DNA from 4 places in the Pseudoalteromonas sp. R3 genome. Region 4 is predicted to be linked to each of the others. Evidence: predicted binding sites of a transcription regulator. Region 4 holds the regulator's gene; each other region holds the start of a gene.
What was found. Region 4 encodes sigma-54, which starts transcription at its own class of promoters, with help from an activator protein. Its sites were predicted from a motif close to GTTGGCACGNNNNTNGNNT; they were not measured.
Positions count from the first base shown of each region.

Region 1: a site for sigma-54 is predicted at 2,738-2,756, ahead of flgJ (flagellar assembly peptidoglycan hydrolase FlgJ). Genes of this name have one in related genera too.
Region 2: a site for sigma-54 is predicted at 2,522-2,540, ahead of ELR70_RS10280 (FimV/HubP family polar landmark protein). Genes of this name have one in related genera too.
Region 3: a site for sigma-54 is predicted at 1,614-1,632, ahead of ELR70_RS02575 (DUF4097 family beta strand repeat-containing protein). Genes of this name have one in related genera too.

Region 1 is NZ_CP034835.1:3,164,683-3,168,787, forward strand. Features, by position in the region: gene flgK (flagellar hook-associated protein FlgK) at 1-1,716, opposite strand, end outside; gene flgJ (flagellar assembly peptidoglycan hydrolase FlgJ) at 1,718-2,701, opposite strand; gene ELR70_RS18975 (flagellar basal body P-ring protein FlgI) at 2,805-3,899, opposite strand; gene flgH (flagellar basal body L-ring protein FlgH) at 3,911-4,105, opposite strand, start outside.
Region 2 is NZ_CP034835.1:1,237,707-1,241,811, reverse strand. Features, by position in the region: gene ELR70_RS10280 (FimV/HubP family polar landmark protein) at 1-2,449, opposite strand, end outside; gene ELR70_RS10275 (aspartate-semialdehyde dehydrogenase) at 2,787-3,803, opposite strand; gene ELR70_RS10270 (4-phosphoerythronate dehydrogenase) at 3,805-4,105, opposite strand, start outside.
Region 3 is NZ_CP034834.1:701,431-705,535, forward strand. Features, by position in the region: gene ELR70_RS02570 (SDR family oxidoreductase) at 1-413, opposite strand, end outside; gene ELR70_RS02575 (DUF4097 family beta strand repeat-containing protein) at 545-1,573, opposite strand; gene ELR70_RS02580 (MBL fold metallo-hydrolase) at 1,830-2,615, shown strand; gene ELR70_RS25825 (GNAT family N-acetyltransferase) at 2,599-3,537, opposite strand.
Region 4 is NZ_CP034835.1:432,930-437,034, reverse strand. Features, by position in the region: gene lptA (lipopolysaccharide transport periplasmic protein LptA) at 1-243, shown strand, start outside; gene lptB (LPS export ABC transporter ATP-binding protein) at 240-965, shown strand; gene ELR70_RS06855 (RNA polymerase factor sigma-54) at 1,010-2,518, shown strand; gene hpf (ribosome hibernation promoting factor) at 2,544-2,831, shown strand; gene ELR70_RS06845 (PTS sugar transporter subunit IIA) at 2,834-3,289, shown strand; gene rapZ (RNase adapter RapZ) at 3,302-4,105, shown strand, end outside.

The DNA of each region.
Region 1 (4,105 bases), 1.8 Mb from region 4:
CTCTGCGCTTTGCAATTTACTTAACTCCAGGCCATTTCGATTATCATCGAAACCGCCCGTATTGAACTCAATGGTGTAGGTATCACCCGTTGAGGGTGTTCCCTCTATATTGAAATCGAAACCATAACTGGCATACGCACCGCCTGCCTGTGCAAGGATGTTTTCAGCTGGCGGTGTAATAGTAAAGGTATTAGTACCATTACCATCCACAATCTGATATTCGTTGGCATTTGCCGTCTTAGTTAATGTAATAGTGCCATTGGTAAGACTCGGTGGTGCCGCCGTAAAGTTACTGGTAGCGGGGTCAGTGTTAGTGACAGAACCCACTGAAATAGTCGCATTACTGACATTATTTGCTGCGGTCTCTGTACGAATAGGAGAGGCTAATGCAAGACTTTCCGGGCGGTCTGTTGCCAGCTGAAGGTTACCTGCGGTGCCTGAATTAAGCTTAACTAAAAAGCTATCCCCGACATTGGCGGTCCCTGTCAGGTTCATTTGCAAACCAAACATGTCAACGCCTGCCGCAACTGAGTTTGAATCTATTACTCCTCCAATCACGTTTGCGGTTACGGGAGTTCCCTGCACATTGCCCTTACTGTCCACCGCTGCAATTTCGACAGTGTTTGCCGCGGTATAGGTGACTCTGAAATCCGTCGCTGGAACTTCTTTACCTTTACCTGGCTCAACCGTAGCCGTTAACTGTGCCGTGCTGGTGTTGCTGGCATAAGGATACCCACCGACGGTCGGCAGCTCGAATATATTGCCACCCAGATTACCGTCTAAGTCCATCCCCAATTGGTTTTGCTGATTAAAAGCATCGGCCAGTGACAAGCCAATCTGGCCCAGCTGAGTCTGAGCGGGTACCAGAATGTCATCACGAAAAGCCATCAGCCCGCCGATTTTACCTCGCAGCGTCGTATGATCTACTTCAAGTGCGACGGCTGAGCCATCTTTGACGTCAAGTGTCAGTGTTTTATGATTGGGATCGGGGTCGCCATCCATCGAAAAAAGGCTAAAACTGCCATTCTCCATCACCAGAGACTGACCAGACCCCAGAAAAACCAACTTCTCACCGTTGGCTCCGTCTAAGGTCTCTATATCCACCAGCTCGGCTAAGTCTCTGATGGCCTGATCACGTTGGTTAAGCAATGAACTGCCGCTACCATCACTGTTATTACCATTGAGCGCAGCAACCTGACCATTCATATCACTGATCTTCTGAATGAGATTATTGGCCTCATCAGAATAGATGGACAATTGCTCGTTCACGATATTGCTCTGATCAAACACAATACCGGATAACCGGTCCATCTGGTCGATCAGGTTCTGAGCATCAGTCAAAAACAAAGAACGCGCAACCGTTGAAGAGGGTAAATTCATCGCCTCTTGCATATTATTGAACAGGGAGTTAATGCTCTGATTAAGATTATTTGATTCCTCACCAAATAAGGTATCAACCCGAGTGGCTTCCGTTACAAACTGATCATAATAAGCCTGACTCGATAAATCTCGATTTAGCTGTTTCTGGGCAAACTCATTGAGCAAACGTACCGTTTCACCACGGCCTACCTGATTGTTAATCATAGTAGTATGCTCTGTCCGCTCGCGAACGTAGCCTTTGGTATTCAGGTTTGCGATATTTTTACTGGTAGTCTGAAGTAGCTCAGAGCTGGCTCTGACTCCCGACGTACCAATATTCATAAGATTAAAGGACATCTTAATTTACTCCCTGATGCACTGACGCTGACAACATGGACTGAAACTCTCCTCTGCCCAACACACGTTTAATTTTCTCTGCATAATCTGGATCTGTTGCGTATCCGGCCTGCTGCAGCGCATCCAGGTATTGCTCCGGATTGTCTGTCTTATTCAAGGCATCCTGATACCTGGGATTTGACTGCAGGAAATCGACATAATCATTGATGCTATCTTTGAGCGACTCATAGGCTCTGAAGTTAGCTTGTTTTTTCACCGGCAGGCCCTGTTCAAACTCCAGTGTCATTTTACTGGCGCTGTCACCCTGCCACCGCTTATCTGCTTTGATGTTAAAAAGGTTAAAGCTGCTTTCACCGTCCTGACGCGTAATAATATGCTTGCCCCAGCCTGTTTCCAGCGCTGCCTGTGCAACCATGACGGCTGGATTAAGGCCTATCTTCTCTGCCGCAGATTTGGCATAGTCCCATAGCTGACTAATGAAAGATTCAGGATCATCGAATCGCACGTCGTCAGGCGCACTCTCTTTCACTTCTGGCTGTTTCTCGGCTTTGCGTTCTTTTTCTACGTTCGCTTGGCTCGCTTCACCATTGGCGATACGATCACTTTGCAACTCGGCACCAGTGCGCAGCACCGAGCCTGGCATATACCCGTCGCGATTCGGTGACAATTGCTGCACAATAAGATCAGCAAGACCCAGGCTCCCTTCACTTGAAAGCTGCATAGACATCTGCTGATCATGCATATCACGATAGAATTTGACACTGCTGGAGTTAAACGGACTGTCTTTGTCTTCCAGCACTTCATTCGCTTTACGCATACTGGTTAACATCATTTGTGTGAAAATAGATTCGAATTGTTGAGCCGCTTTGCGCAACGCTTCCTCAGAGGCATCGGCATCTCCGGTACTTTTCAGCGCGTCCTGTCTTAACGAGTTCAAATCGGTTAAGTCATAGAAACTTTGGTTGCGAGTCGGATCAGTATTCATTGCTCAAAATCACATCAATATACATAACCAATTACAATGCAATTATTGAGCCAATAAAAAAGCCCCGTAAAACGGGGCTAACTGTTTGATTATAAAAGAAGCATCAGATGACGACTAATTGACCATGTATCGCGCCAGCTTCTTTTAGCGCTTCAAGTATCGCCATCAAATCACCTGGTGCTGCTCCCACAGCATTGATTGCACGCACTAAGTCATCCAGGCTTGAACCGGGGTCAAATACAAACGCACGAGAATCATCTTGGTCAACATCGACAATGCTTTGACGCGTAACAGCCGTTTCTCCATCAGACAAAGGCTGTGGCTGAGACACATTCACCTGCTCCGCAATGGTCACGGTTAGTCCACCATGGGTGATGGCCGCTGGTTGCAATTTCACTTCTTTACCAATGACAATAGTACCGGTGCGTGAATTAACGATAATTTTGGCTGAGGTATCTGCTGGAGTGAACTCTAAATTCTCCAGGGTCGATAGATAGGCAACACGCTGTGATGGATCGCGCGGAGCTATAACTCGTACAGATGCCGCATCCATAGCCTGCGCACTTTGCGGGCCAACCAGATCATTGATAGTATCCGCCAGGCGTTTCGCCGTAGTAAAATCCGGGCGGTTAAGGTTAAACGTAATGTGATCGCCCTGCGTAAACGGACTTCTGACTGCACGCTCAACAGTACCGCCATTTGGGATCCGCCCTACCGTTGGCGTGTTAATGACCACACGGCTCCCATCTAACCCTTCTGCCCCTAAACCACCTACAATCATACTGCCCTGTGCAATGGCATAGACATTACCATCTACCCCTTTAAGGAAGGTCTGTAACAGAGTCCCGCCACGCAGGCTCCCGGCACTACCTATAGAAGACACGGTAACGTCAATTGTTTGACCAGGCTTTACAAACGCGGGTAACTCAGCATGCACGGCGACCGCTGCGACATTTTTAATTTTAGGCTTGAGGTTGGCGGGCATGGTAATGCCAAAGCTATTCAGCATGCCTTTAAAGCTTTGCTCGGTAAAGCGCGTTTGTTCGCCAGTTCCCGGTAAACCCACGACCAGACCATAGCCAACTAACTGGTTTGAGCGTACGCCCTCAACCATAGTTACATCTTTGATCCGCTCTGCATGTACAAACTGGCTTGTAACAAGTGACACGGCCAGAACAAGCATGTTGAATAATCTCATCGTCTTTTACCTCAAAATGGCATGATGGCGCTCATAAAGAACTTGGTCAGCCAGCCTGCACTTTGTACTTCCTGAGTATCACCTTTTCCTGAATACTGAATACGCGCATTGGCGATACGATTTGACTCCACCGTATTATCAGCATTGACATCTTGCGGCCTGACCAGGCCTTCAAGACGGATGAATTCCTCACCGGTGTTCAGTGT
Region 2 (4,105 bases), 800 kb from region 4:
CCGTCAGCATGTCTTCTGCAGGTTCGGCCTCTGGCTCTTCTTCTAATAACCCACCGAGATCGTCCGGCGCTTCCGTTAGGATGTCTTCTGCAAGTTCGGCTTCTGGCTCTTCTTCTAGTAACTCGTCCGACTCTTCCGCCAGCATGTCTTCTGCTGGCTCGACCTCTGGCTCTTCTTCTAATAACCCATCCAGATCGTCTGGCTCTTCCGTCAGCATGTCTTCTGCAGGTTCGGCCTCTGGCTCTTCTTCTAACAACCCATCGAGCTCATCAGTGGCTCCGCTGGATGCCTCTTCCAGCAAGCTGTCTATGTCATCACGCTCTTCTGCCAGTAAGTCTGCGTCAGCGGTTTCACTGGATGCCTCTTCCAGCAGGCTGTCTATGTCATCGGGCTCTTCTGCCAGTAAGTCTGCGTCAGCGGTTTCGCTGGATGCCTCTTCCAGCAGACTGTCTATGTCATCGGGCTCTTCTGCCAGTAAGTCTGCATCAGCGGCTTCGCTGGATGCCTCCTCAAGCAGGCTGTCTATGTCGTCGGGCTCTTCTGCCAGTAAGTCAGCGGCTTCGCTGGATGCCTCTTCCAGCAGGCTGTCTATATCGTCGGGCTCTTCTGCCAGTAAGTCTGAGTCAGCGGCTTCGCTGGATGCCTCTTCCAGCAGGCTGTCTATGTCATCGGGCTCTTCTGCCAGCAAGTCTGCGTCGGGGGCTTCGCTGGATGCCTCGTCCAGCAGGCTGTCTATATCATCAGAGTCAAGTTCCGATTCTTCAGGGAGGGCAGTGTTGTCACCAGTATCTTGGGCCTGATCGAGCAAGCTGTCGATATCGTCAACGTCAAAATCGTCTTCTGCGATGTCAGGCTCGTCATCAAGTGCACCATCGAGTAAGTCATCAATGTCATCAGCACTTAGAATACCGTCGTCTGTCGCTGCTCCATCAGCCGCTGGGGACTTTGGGGGCGACTCACCAACTTCATCTATTAAGCTATCAATGTCGTCAAGATCAAAGTCTTCATCTGCGGGGGCTTCAGTCTCCACAGGTTCAACTTCTTCGAGACTTTCTTCGGCCAATTCTTCGCTAAGTGCGGCAAGTGCGTCATCACTTACATCCAGAGTATCGTCATCTGCTCCTTCGCTGACTTCGTTGAACAGATCATCAATATCATCGGCGCTCAGTATGTCGTTATCGCCCGACGCTGCATCAGCGTCGACATCCAGAGTAATTTCATCACCCAGGCTGTCATCTGCTTCGTCGAAGTTTTGTTGCAGGAACTCATCAAGATCGTCCGCACCTGACTGCTGGGCATTAACATCCGATTCATCATCAAACACGATGTCATCGTTCAGTAAACTGTCCAGTTCATCCTGTTCAAGCGTGTCATTGCCTTCTTCAAATGCGTCATCGTCCAGGCTATCAAAGACGATTTCATCATCCGGTAAAATATCGTCATCGAGCTGCACGCCTTCGTTTAGGGCATCTTCACCACTGTCATGTGGCATATCCAGATCGAGCGGGTCGGCTGCTGCCGCTGTTGCCGTTGCTGCCGCAGCAGCGGCTGGTGCTGGTGACTGTGGTAAAAATTCATCGTCTTCCTCCGCTTGTTTTGCCTTGCCTTTGCGCATACGCATCACAACCGCACCAATGATCAGTAAGGCAGGAATGGTCGCCAGTAAGGCAACAACCAGAGGGTTGGAAAACAGCTTAGTAATGCTAAATTCAGCTTCTGCTTGTGCCTGCATCTGCTGCTGCGCAATCATTTCACTTTGCATATCAATCACAGCTTTAAGCTGCTGCTGAATTTCGCTATCTCTGCCCAGCTGCTCCTGAACATTCTTAAGCTCTTCAGAAATATTATTTAGTTTTTTCTCGAGTTCGTTGTTTTCCTGAAGGATCTCTTCAACACTACGTACGGAGGTTTTAAACTGAGTTTGTAAATCGAGCAGACGCGAGTCTTGCTCCATTTTGAGTGATTTTAGCTCGTTGGTTAACGCTTCACGGGCTTCTTCTACATCAACTTTACGCGCTTGCGTTACCCGCTTATCGGCAGCATCTATGGTAGCCTGGTCAAGCTTACCACTTTTTTTCAGCTCCCATAGCTCATCGTCTTGATCAGATTTTTGACGTGCTAACTGTGCATTAACGCGACGTATTTCAGCTAAAGTTGGAATTTTCAGATAAGCGCCATCGCGCATATGGTTCAGGTTGTTGTCGAGAAAAGCCTGTGGGTTTTTCTCATATAGAGCCTGCATTACCTGGTAGATAGAAACGGAGTCATTAGGCCGCACTTTGTGCGCGATGCGCCATAAGGTATCTGTTGACTTTATTGGGCCAACTGAGCGTCCCTGAAGTCCCAGATCAACCCCTTTCGGACCTTTGAGAACGGTCCCGTCCTGGGTATGAACGGGCGCTGCAATTAGGGCCATTGCTAAGATACAAATAAAGGCTAAACCGCGCATGCTGTTCCTTTGTATACTCTCTAGCGCTGCCCTGGCGGCAACGCGACTACTGAATTGTGCTTAATAGGGCTTGTGCAAGCTCTGTTCCAATTGCCAACTATAAACCAGATAACGGTGAATATCCATCGCCAAAGTATTGAAAATTAACATTCTTATCATGCTTTTTGGTGAGTTACTAATTCTTTATTTAAGCCTCTGAATACACTCAAGGATAGACGAAATACACAGACTTGGCGGATGAGAAGTGAAAAGTGGCAAATTGCTGCCGTATGGGAACAAACAGAAAAGGAATTTGAAAGGAATTTGGACCCGCCGTTGTTCACGGGCCCGGCAATCGTTACAGATAGTGCGCGATCAACTCTTCGGCAATCTGTACGCTGTTAGTTGCAGCACCTTTACGGGTGTTGTCAGACACAACCCACAGGTTCAGGCCATGTGGATGTGAAATATCCGCTCTCAGTCGACCTACATACACGGTGTCGTTACCGCTGGCGTCACTGACCGGTGTTGGATAATCCTGTTCATCTTCAACCAGTTCGATACCGGGAGCATCATTTAACAACTGCTTGATATGTTCAAGATCGTAAGGCATGCGTGTTTCTAGGTGGATTGCCTCAGCATGACCATAAAAAACAGGAACACGAACGGCCGTCGGGTTCACCATAACACTACTATCGCCCAGGATTTTTTGCGTCTCCCAGACCATTTTCATTTCTTCTTTGGTATAGCCATTGTCCTGGAAGGCATCAATTTGCGGAATGACATTAAAGGCGATTTGCTTAGTGAAGACCTCATTTTCCATAGGTCGGGCATTCATCAGATTAGCAGTTTGTTTAGCCAGCTCTTCAACCGCCTCTTTACCTGCACCAGATACAGCTTGATAGGTAGACACATTGATACGATCAATACCATAGGCATCATAGATAGGTTTCAACGCAACCATCATTTGAATGGTCGAACAATTTGGGTTGGCGATGATATTACGATTGCGAAAATCAGCCAGGCTGGCACTGTTTACCTCAGGTACAACCAAAGGCACATCATAGTCATATCTAAAGTGTGATGTGTTATCAATGACAACACAGCCCGCTTCTGCCGCTATTGGTGCATACTGTTCCGACACGCTGCCACCGGCTGAAAACAAGCCTATATGTGCCTGACTAAAATCAAACTCAGCCACATCCAACACAGTGAGCGTCTCACCATTAAACTCAATTTCTTCACCCGCACTGCGGCTGCTTGCCAGAGGATACAGGTTGCCAACCGGGAACTTTCGCTCGGCCAGAGTTTCAATAATTTGCTTACCTACCAACCCGGTTGCACCGAGCACCGCCACATCATATTTCTGCGACATATTATTCCTCATTCGAATTAACTACTTTAAAACCAAGCTGTTGTAACTGCTTACCACACTGAGGTGCATTTTGCACCGTCAAGGTATTGAACTCCCGACGCGGTGGGTAATTTTTGCGCAACATATCAAACCCCTGACTGTTGATATTATTACGCATCAGGCCATCATCCCGACGAATATCATAGACCAGATGGACCAATCTGCCGAGCTCCAGTTCGCTAAGCGTATGCTCTGCATAACAGGATGTCAGTGCCGGGATTGGCAAAAACGACTCAAGCGACTTTGTAGCCGCAATACCGAGT
Region 3 (4,105 bases), on a different replicon from region 4:
TTAAGGATTTTGCCACTTTTTCGCGCTGTCATATCCTGAACAAACAAGTGAGTCAGTGCTACCAGGCTACTAATGTTAACCTGGATCATTTCGAGGTCCGCTTGCAGTTCACGTTCATGAAAAAAACCATGGCCGCCGAAGCCGGCATTGTTGATCAAAACATCGACTTCAATACCCTGTTGCTTGGTTGCTGTGTAGATCTGTTGTGCTGAGCCAGGATCCGTCAGGTCGGCTGTAATGACACTGGCCTTGACACCATAGGCTTGCTCCAGCTCGTTTTTCAGCGTATTGAGTTTACCTTCTGAGCGGGCAACGAGGATCAGATCTCCCCCTCGCTGAGCATGCAAGCGAGCCAGCTCTAAACCAATACCTGAAGATGCGCCTGTAATGAGTGCTGTGTTTGTGTATGTCATGATGTCACCTTATTGCCTGAGTTGATGATGCCATTGTAGAAGCTGGCATCAAGAAGTTCACTGGCAAAAGGTGACGCTTTACTTGCAAAAGGTGTCGTTCTTTTTATTCGTGGAGATGGAATTACATCGAGCTAGTCCCGAATGTTGACCTCACCGCGCACTTTTTCGATGCGCTGGCCACCCGAAGTATCACCTGTGATGGTGAGGCCGCCAGCTTCAATTACTTCGATGTCGCCGGAATCATCATCAATGGTGACGTGGCCTTTGATGTTTTGTAGTACCAGGTTACCACTGCCATCGTTTACGTTGACATTGCCCTGCACGTCCTGAACTTTGATGAAACCAGAGTCATCGCGTAAGTCCAGCGAGCTACCACCACGGATCTCAAGATTGCCAGAACCATCGACAATGATCAGATCGCCGCTCAAGTCAGTCAGGCTGATGTTACCTGATTCATCGTCCAGATTGAGTGAGCGCCCACCAATGATTTGCAGGTCGCCGGAGCCATCTTCGATGTCCATATCGCCACGAATGTCTGTGATATAAACTTGCCCAGAGGCATCGTCGAGTTTAAGCTGACTGCCGCCCTGAATACTGATATCGCCAGAGCCATCCTCGATATCCAGCATACCGCTGACACCACGGATAAGCATTTGTCCTGAGCCATCATCAATTTTGACATTGGCCGCGCCATTAATACTGATGTCCCCGGAACCGTCTTCCAGTTCAATATCGCCTGTCATTCCTGTAATGGCAATGTCGCCAGAACTATCGTCAATATCTAATGCCAGATGTTTAGGCACACGCACTGTGAGATCGATTCTGGGGCTATTGCCGCTGTACCAGACAATACCAACCCGGGTGTTTTGTTTTGCGACGAGTCGGGCGTTATTGCCGTCCTGTTCAAGACTGAGCTGATAGCTATGCTCTTTGTCGGTCAGTATCTTGGCCTCGACTTCGATGTGTGTGAGGTTATCGTCACCAACGATGTCCAGTGAACCCGCACTGGTATCTGCGACCAGGCTGGAGAGGTTTGCTGCATCCAGTGTCAGGCTTTGTTGCAGTTCTACATCGGCCACTGTTTTACTGTGGCCATCAATATGGATTACACAACCACTAAGTGCTAATGCTGCGAATAAAGGAGAGAGTTTTTTTATCATGGTGAGTTTCCATTTTGTTCTTTTTCGATATGTACAGGTTTAGCAAAACGAGTGCCAAAAATATAAATCTAATAATATCATAGTGATATGGGGTTTTGCGGCCTCGATAATGGATGCAGTGTGACTGACTTTGGTGAATTTGACCAAATATTAGTGTAACTAATTATGTGTGTAGGTTTGAGTGTGTCACTGAATTGTCAATTATTGCATCTAGCATTGGACTTGTACCGAGTGGCTTTCATTGACGAGCAGACAGATGTTACATTCGATAGTAACCCGGCCGACACAGGACAATACGAGTGATACGCAGGCGCTGGCAAGAATTCCGGATTGCGCTATGTTTCTCGGGGTTGGGGCGGCCAGTGCTGCGGAGCTTGGGAATTCAGCATGTGTTATCTGCAGTAACGACTCACCCTGGTTACTTATCGACTGTGGCCACGATACCCTGTTGCGATTTAAGCGGGCTTTTGGCGGTCAGTCTCTGCCTCAGGCGGTATTTATTACTCACCTGCATTACGATCATATTGGCGGGCTGGAACAGCTCTACTTCAAAGCGGCATTGCGTGAGCAAAAAGTCCGCTTGTATGTGCCTGTGCAACTTATCCAGTCATTGTGTGCCATGCTGGCTTATACTGGGTTGGCAGAGCAACGTGAAGATGTCTGGCACACTTTTGAGTTACACCCGGTTGGTGAGTACTTTTTTCATCAGCAGGTTCGGCTAAATTGTTATCCGGTGCGTCATCAGGCCCCTGGCAGCGCTTTTTCCCTGCATTTGCCCGGACGGTTTTTCTACAGCGGTGATACCCGCCCCATCCCTGAACTATTAATACACCACGTAGGTCAGGGAGAGGTCATTTTTCACGATTGTGCAGCGTCGGGCAACCCCAGTCATGCTGGTCTGGATGAACTACTAAGAGAATATCCGCCAGTCATACTGGCCAGACTGTGGGCCTATCACTATCACGGGGAGGACGACGTACGTGCGTTTGAACACGCGGGTATTAGGTATGCCAAACCACAGCAAATTATTCCTTTTTGTTAAGCCCTTTACAGTGCGTACCCTGGTCAATTCGACTGATACGGATCTCAGCCAGCATTTCCTCTTCCTCCTCATCAAAGCCGGTTTCAATGAAACCAAAACTGGCATAAAAGTCCTTGGCAACCGGGTTATCTGGTACGTAACAGATTGCGATTTCAGTGATTTCCGGGTGGCTACGGATCTCCTCCAGTGCTGCACTAAGGGCTTGTCGGCCTATGCCCTGCTGCTGATATGTTTTGTCCACCATTAATCGCCAGATTGAGACCCTGTGTGGCTTTTCAAACACCCACATAATGAGGCCGACCTGTTCACCCCGATAATTGATTGCACGTACTTCATATTCCGGGTTATAGGCTGCTTCCAGGAGCGTCCAGTCGTTGGGAGCCACCAATGACTTTTGCTTTTCGTGCAATTGCAGATCACCCAGATGTTCAAAATTTTCACGCCAAACACTACTCAGAAACACTTCTGGTTGCACAGATTCCCGGTGCCACTCCATCAGGTAGGCATTGTCGCTCCAGCGCCCTTTGAACTCAAATGAGAGTTGGCTAAGAAGTGCTCTCATTCGCTCATTACCCTGTACATAGACAGCGGAAATGACCTGGCAATCCGACTTAGCTTGAAGTTGGGTAAGTAATGCCCGCAAAGCCTGAGTTGCAAATCCCTGGCGTCGATAACGTTTGTCTATGAGCAGTTGTGTGATGGTATATTCATACTTGGTGCCCTCGGGCTCCATGGGGTGATACTGAACAAACCCGACCAGCGTTTGCTGATGATAGATAAGCAGGTTGCGGTAATATGCAAAGAATGCCGACTCAGCGAGCGCTTCGGCTGGTGAGGCAATATAGTTCAGGTCTTCACTGAGCAGTTGCAGCGCAAATACGTCACTGTAGTTGTCTTTAGTGGCTGATTTTAGTGTGATCATGACGACTCCTTTTTTCCTTATATAGGTCCTAACTGGCTAAAACCAAGCCATTTGTATGTTTTTTGATGTTTACAGTAGATTATCGTTAAGTTATTGATTTTTAATGATGCTTTTTAAGTCAACGAAGTTTGATGACTTTTTTAGGATAATAATTGCACTATTTTCTGGTTATTTGGGTAATTTTTTGCTATCAATGTTACTACTTTTGGTTGTATTGCTTATTCTCTTATTCATACTTTTGTGGGTTTTAAGGGGCAGAGAAAGAAGCGAGGGGAGTTAATCATGTTATTTTCTCATTCAGGCCGCACTAGCCATAATCAGTGTTCATTGTTTTTCATCATCATTGCGACAGTCATTCTGTTTGCTATTACTCTGTTACTCGCTTAACTGGTCGATATCCACGGACGGCCTGCGCAGTTTGGCAAAATAACTCAAACATGTGGAGCATTGTGCTCGTTAATCACATGCTGCAACTTGTTTCATCACTACAATATCTGAATATATTTAGTTATATTTCCCGCAAAATACGTTAAAATACTCCTTTACGATGTTGTACAGGTCATGTCCC
Region 4 (4,105 bases):
TCACTACTAAAAGCAACCGCCAAAGAAGTACGTTATGATGTGGCAAACCGTATGCTGACCATCAAAGGCGGAGCAGAAATAAGTCAGGCGGGTCAGAAAATCAGCGCACAAACCATAGTCTATGATATGGAGAAAAAGCTGATCAGCGCGCAACGGGGCGATCAAGAGAAAAATCGTGTAAGAACCATTCTTTTACCCGAAAAAGAGAGCAGTAAAAATTCACAAAAGAAGGGTAATCCGTGAGCAAGTTAACAGCCACAGCACTGGCCAAGAGCTACAAAGGCAGACAAGTTGTCAAAAACGTCGAATTGAGCGTTGAAGCTGGCAGCATTGTTGGCCTCCTTGGCCCTAATGGTGCAGGTAAAACCACGACCTTTTACATGATCGTCGGCCTGGTGCCCAGTGACAAAGGCAGCATTCACATTGATGATCAAGATATTACCTTGCTGCCTATGCACAGCCGGGCAAGGTTAGGCATTGGTTACCTGCCTCAAGAGTCCTCTATTTTTCGCAAACTGACCGTCTATCAGAATCTGATGGCCATTTTGGAAACCCGTAAGGAGCTCAATAAAGAGCAGCGGGAAGTCATCCTCAACGAGTTATTAGATGAATTTAATATCCAGCATATTCGGGATAGCCAGGGCATGGCCTTGTCGGGTGGTGAACGTCGCCGGGTAGAAATTGCACGTGCCCTTGCGGCAGATCCAAAATTTATCTTATTGGATGAGCCTTTCGCTGGCGTTGATCCCATTTCGGTGTTAGATATAAAGAAAATTATAGAACACTTAAAAAACCGCGGCATAGGCGTGCTGATCACCGACCACAATGTACGTGAAACGCTGGACGTCTGTGAGAAAGCTTATATAGTGTCACATGGTGAACTGATAGCAGCAGGCACCCCGGAGCATGTTCTGGCCGATCAAACCGTGCGGGATGTCTACCTAGGTGAGCAATTCAGGCTATAGTTATAAGATTAGAAGTAAATAACAAAAAGGATTGTTAGAGATACATGAGGCAATCGCTACAGCTGCGCATGGGGCAGCAACTGACAATGACACCACAGCTGCAACAGGCTATTCGTCTGTTACAGTTGAGTACGCTAGATCTCCAACAAGAAATCCAAGAAGCGCTTGATAGCAATCCTTTGTTGGAAGTGGAAGAAGGTGAGTCTGAATCACACGATAATGAAACACAGTCCAAATCGGATACTGAGTTAGAACAACATGCGACCAATGATAATGACAGCTTTGAGGACTCGGCTGTCAGTGACTACGAACAAGACAGCGATGCTGCATTAAACAAAGACACTGTGAGTGACGATCTGGCAATGGACGTCACCTGGGATGAGTACATCAGTGCCGCCCCGGCAAGCAGCTCAGGCCCTATGCCTGAAGATGAAACCATCTATCAGGGTAAAACCACAGAGACGCTGCAAGAATACATGATGTGGCAACTAGAGCTCACCCCCTTTAGTCCAACTGACAGGGCCATCGCCCTGGCAATAGTCGAAGCCGTTGACGATGCAGGTCTGCTGACTATCAGCTGCGAAGACATTGTTGAGAGCATGAATCAGGATAATGATGAAGAACTGATAGAATTGGATGAAGTCGAAGCAGTACTAAAACGTGTTCAATTATTTGATCCCGTCGGTATTGCTGCGCGCAGCTTGCAAGAGTGTCTGTGTATCCAGCTCAATCAGTTTGACTCTGCCACTCCCTGGCTCTCTCAAACCAAAGAAATTCTGACAGAACATATCGATCTACTCGCAAGTCGTGACTACCGAACTTTGATGAAAAAGACTAAGCTCAAAGAAGCTGAGCTTAAAGAAGTCATGACCCTGATCCACAGTCTTAATCCAAAACCTGCCGCCAGCATAGTGCAAGAAGAGGCCGACTATGTAATCCCGGATGTTTCGGTCAAAAAGGTGAAAGGTCGCTGGGTTGTTGAACTAAACCCGGACTCTATGCCGAAGATCAGAGTAAACGATCACTACGCTGCAATGTCCCGTTCAGTAAAGTCGAGCACTGACAGCCAGTTTATCCGCTCGCACTTGCAAGAGGCAAAATGGTTTATTAAAAGTCTCGAAAGCCGCAATGAAACTTTATTGAAAGTTACCAATTGCATTGTGCAACAACAACAGGCATTCTTTGAACATGGCCCCGAGGCAATGAAGCCGATGGTACTCAATGATGTGGCCGAAATGGTCGACATGCATGAGTCCACGATTTCACGTGTAACAACGCAAAAGTATATGCACACGCCACGCGGTATTTATGAGTTGAAGTATTTCTTCTCAAGCCATGTCAGCACTGAAAACGGAGGAGAATGCTCTTCGACAGCAATCAGAGCATTGATCAAAAAGCTAATTGCCGCAGAAAACACAGCTAAGCCATTAAGTGACAGCAAAATTGCGGATGTATTGGCAGATCAAGGGATCAAAGTGGCTAGACGTACAATTGCCAAATACCGAGAGTCTTTGGCTATCCCACCGTCGAATCAGCGTAAAAGCTTGATTTAGACGTAACTACAGAAGGAAAATGCTTATGCAACTAAATTTAACTGGTCGACATGTAGAAATCACCGATTCGTTAAGAGACTATGTAACAAACAAGTTTGCGAAGCTAGAAAGGCACTTTGATCACATCAATAACGTGCATGTAATCCTAGATGTCGAAAAGCTCATTCAAAAAGCAGAAGCCACATTACATGTGAACGGGGGGGAGATCTTCGCCTCAACCGAGCACCGGGATATGTATGCCGCAATAGACGGACTTATCGATAAGCTTGATCGCCAAGTGATTAAGCACAAAGAGAAGCTAACTCGACACTAATCATGAAACTAAGCTCATTGATTTCACAGGACTGCAGCAAAGCTGCGGTCCTTTTTAATAGCAAAAAACGCATCTTAGAATACATCAGCGAGTTGGCTCACAGCCAGCTGCCTGATAGCAATGCCCATGACATCCTGGATGCCCTACTCAGTAGAGAAAAACTTGGCAGCACAGGAATAGGCAAAGGGATTGCATTACCCCACGGTCGCCTTTCAGGGATCGATAAAGTAGTCGCTATGCTCCTCGTGAATCAACAAGGCATTGCCTTTGATGCCATCGACAATCAACCCGTCGACATTTTTGTGGCACTCATCGTACCGGAAGGAGAAAATCAACAACATTTGCAGACCTTGGCAACAATCGCTGATAAACTTAAAAACAAGGTGTTTTGTAAACGTATCAGGCAAGCTCACGATGATCAGGAGTTATTCTCGATAATTGAAGAGTTTGACAACTAACGGAGAGTGTTTGTGCAGCTAATTATTGTCAGTGGTCGTTCTGGCTCGGGAAAGTCGGTCGCCCTTCGCGTACTGGAGGACTTGGGTTACTACTGCGCCGATAATATCCCTGTCAACCTGCTGCCCGCTTTAGTGCGCAGTGTGTCAGACAGCTATGATAAAATTGCCGTAAGCGTGGACGTACGTAACCTGCCAAAAGATCAGCAAGAACTCGACGACATTTTGGAATATTTACCCGGATTTGCGGAACCTAATATTTTTTATCTGGACAGTGAAGACCAAATCCTGATCCGTCGCTTTTCTGAAACACGTCGCCTACACCCGCTATCACTGGCGGATCTGTCACTGGACAAAGCAATAAAAAAAGAAAAAGAGCTGCTTGACCCGCTTATCCGTCGCGCCAACATTACCATTGATACCACAGATATGAGCATTCACCAGTTGGCAGAGCGGATCCGGGAAAAAATCCTGGGTAAAAAAGACAAACAATTAATTATCACCTTTGAATCTTTTGGCTTTAAACATGGTATTCCAAAAGAAGCTGATTACGTATTTGATGCTCGTTTTCTACCTAACCCTCACTGGGAACCTGAACTTAAGCCTTTGACTGGACTAGACAAACCCGTTATTGATTATTTGGCCAGTCACAGTCTGGTGCAAAAGTTTACCTGGCAAATACAAACCTTTGTGCAAACCTGGTTACCGCATCTGGAGCGCAATAACCGCAGCTACCTGACCATTTCAATTGGCTGTACTGGTGGTCAACACCGCTCTGTTTATCTGGCTCAAACGTTAGGTGAGCGCTTTGCACGAACA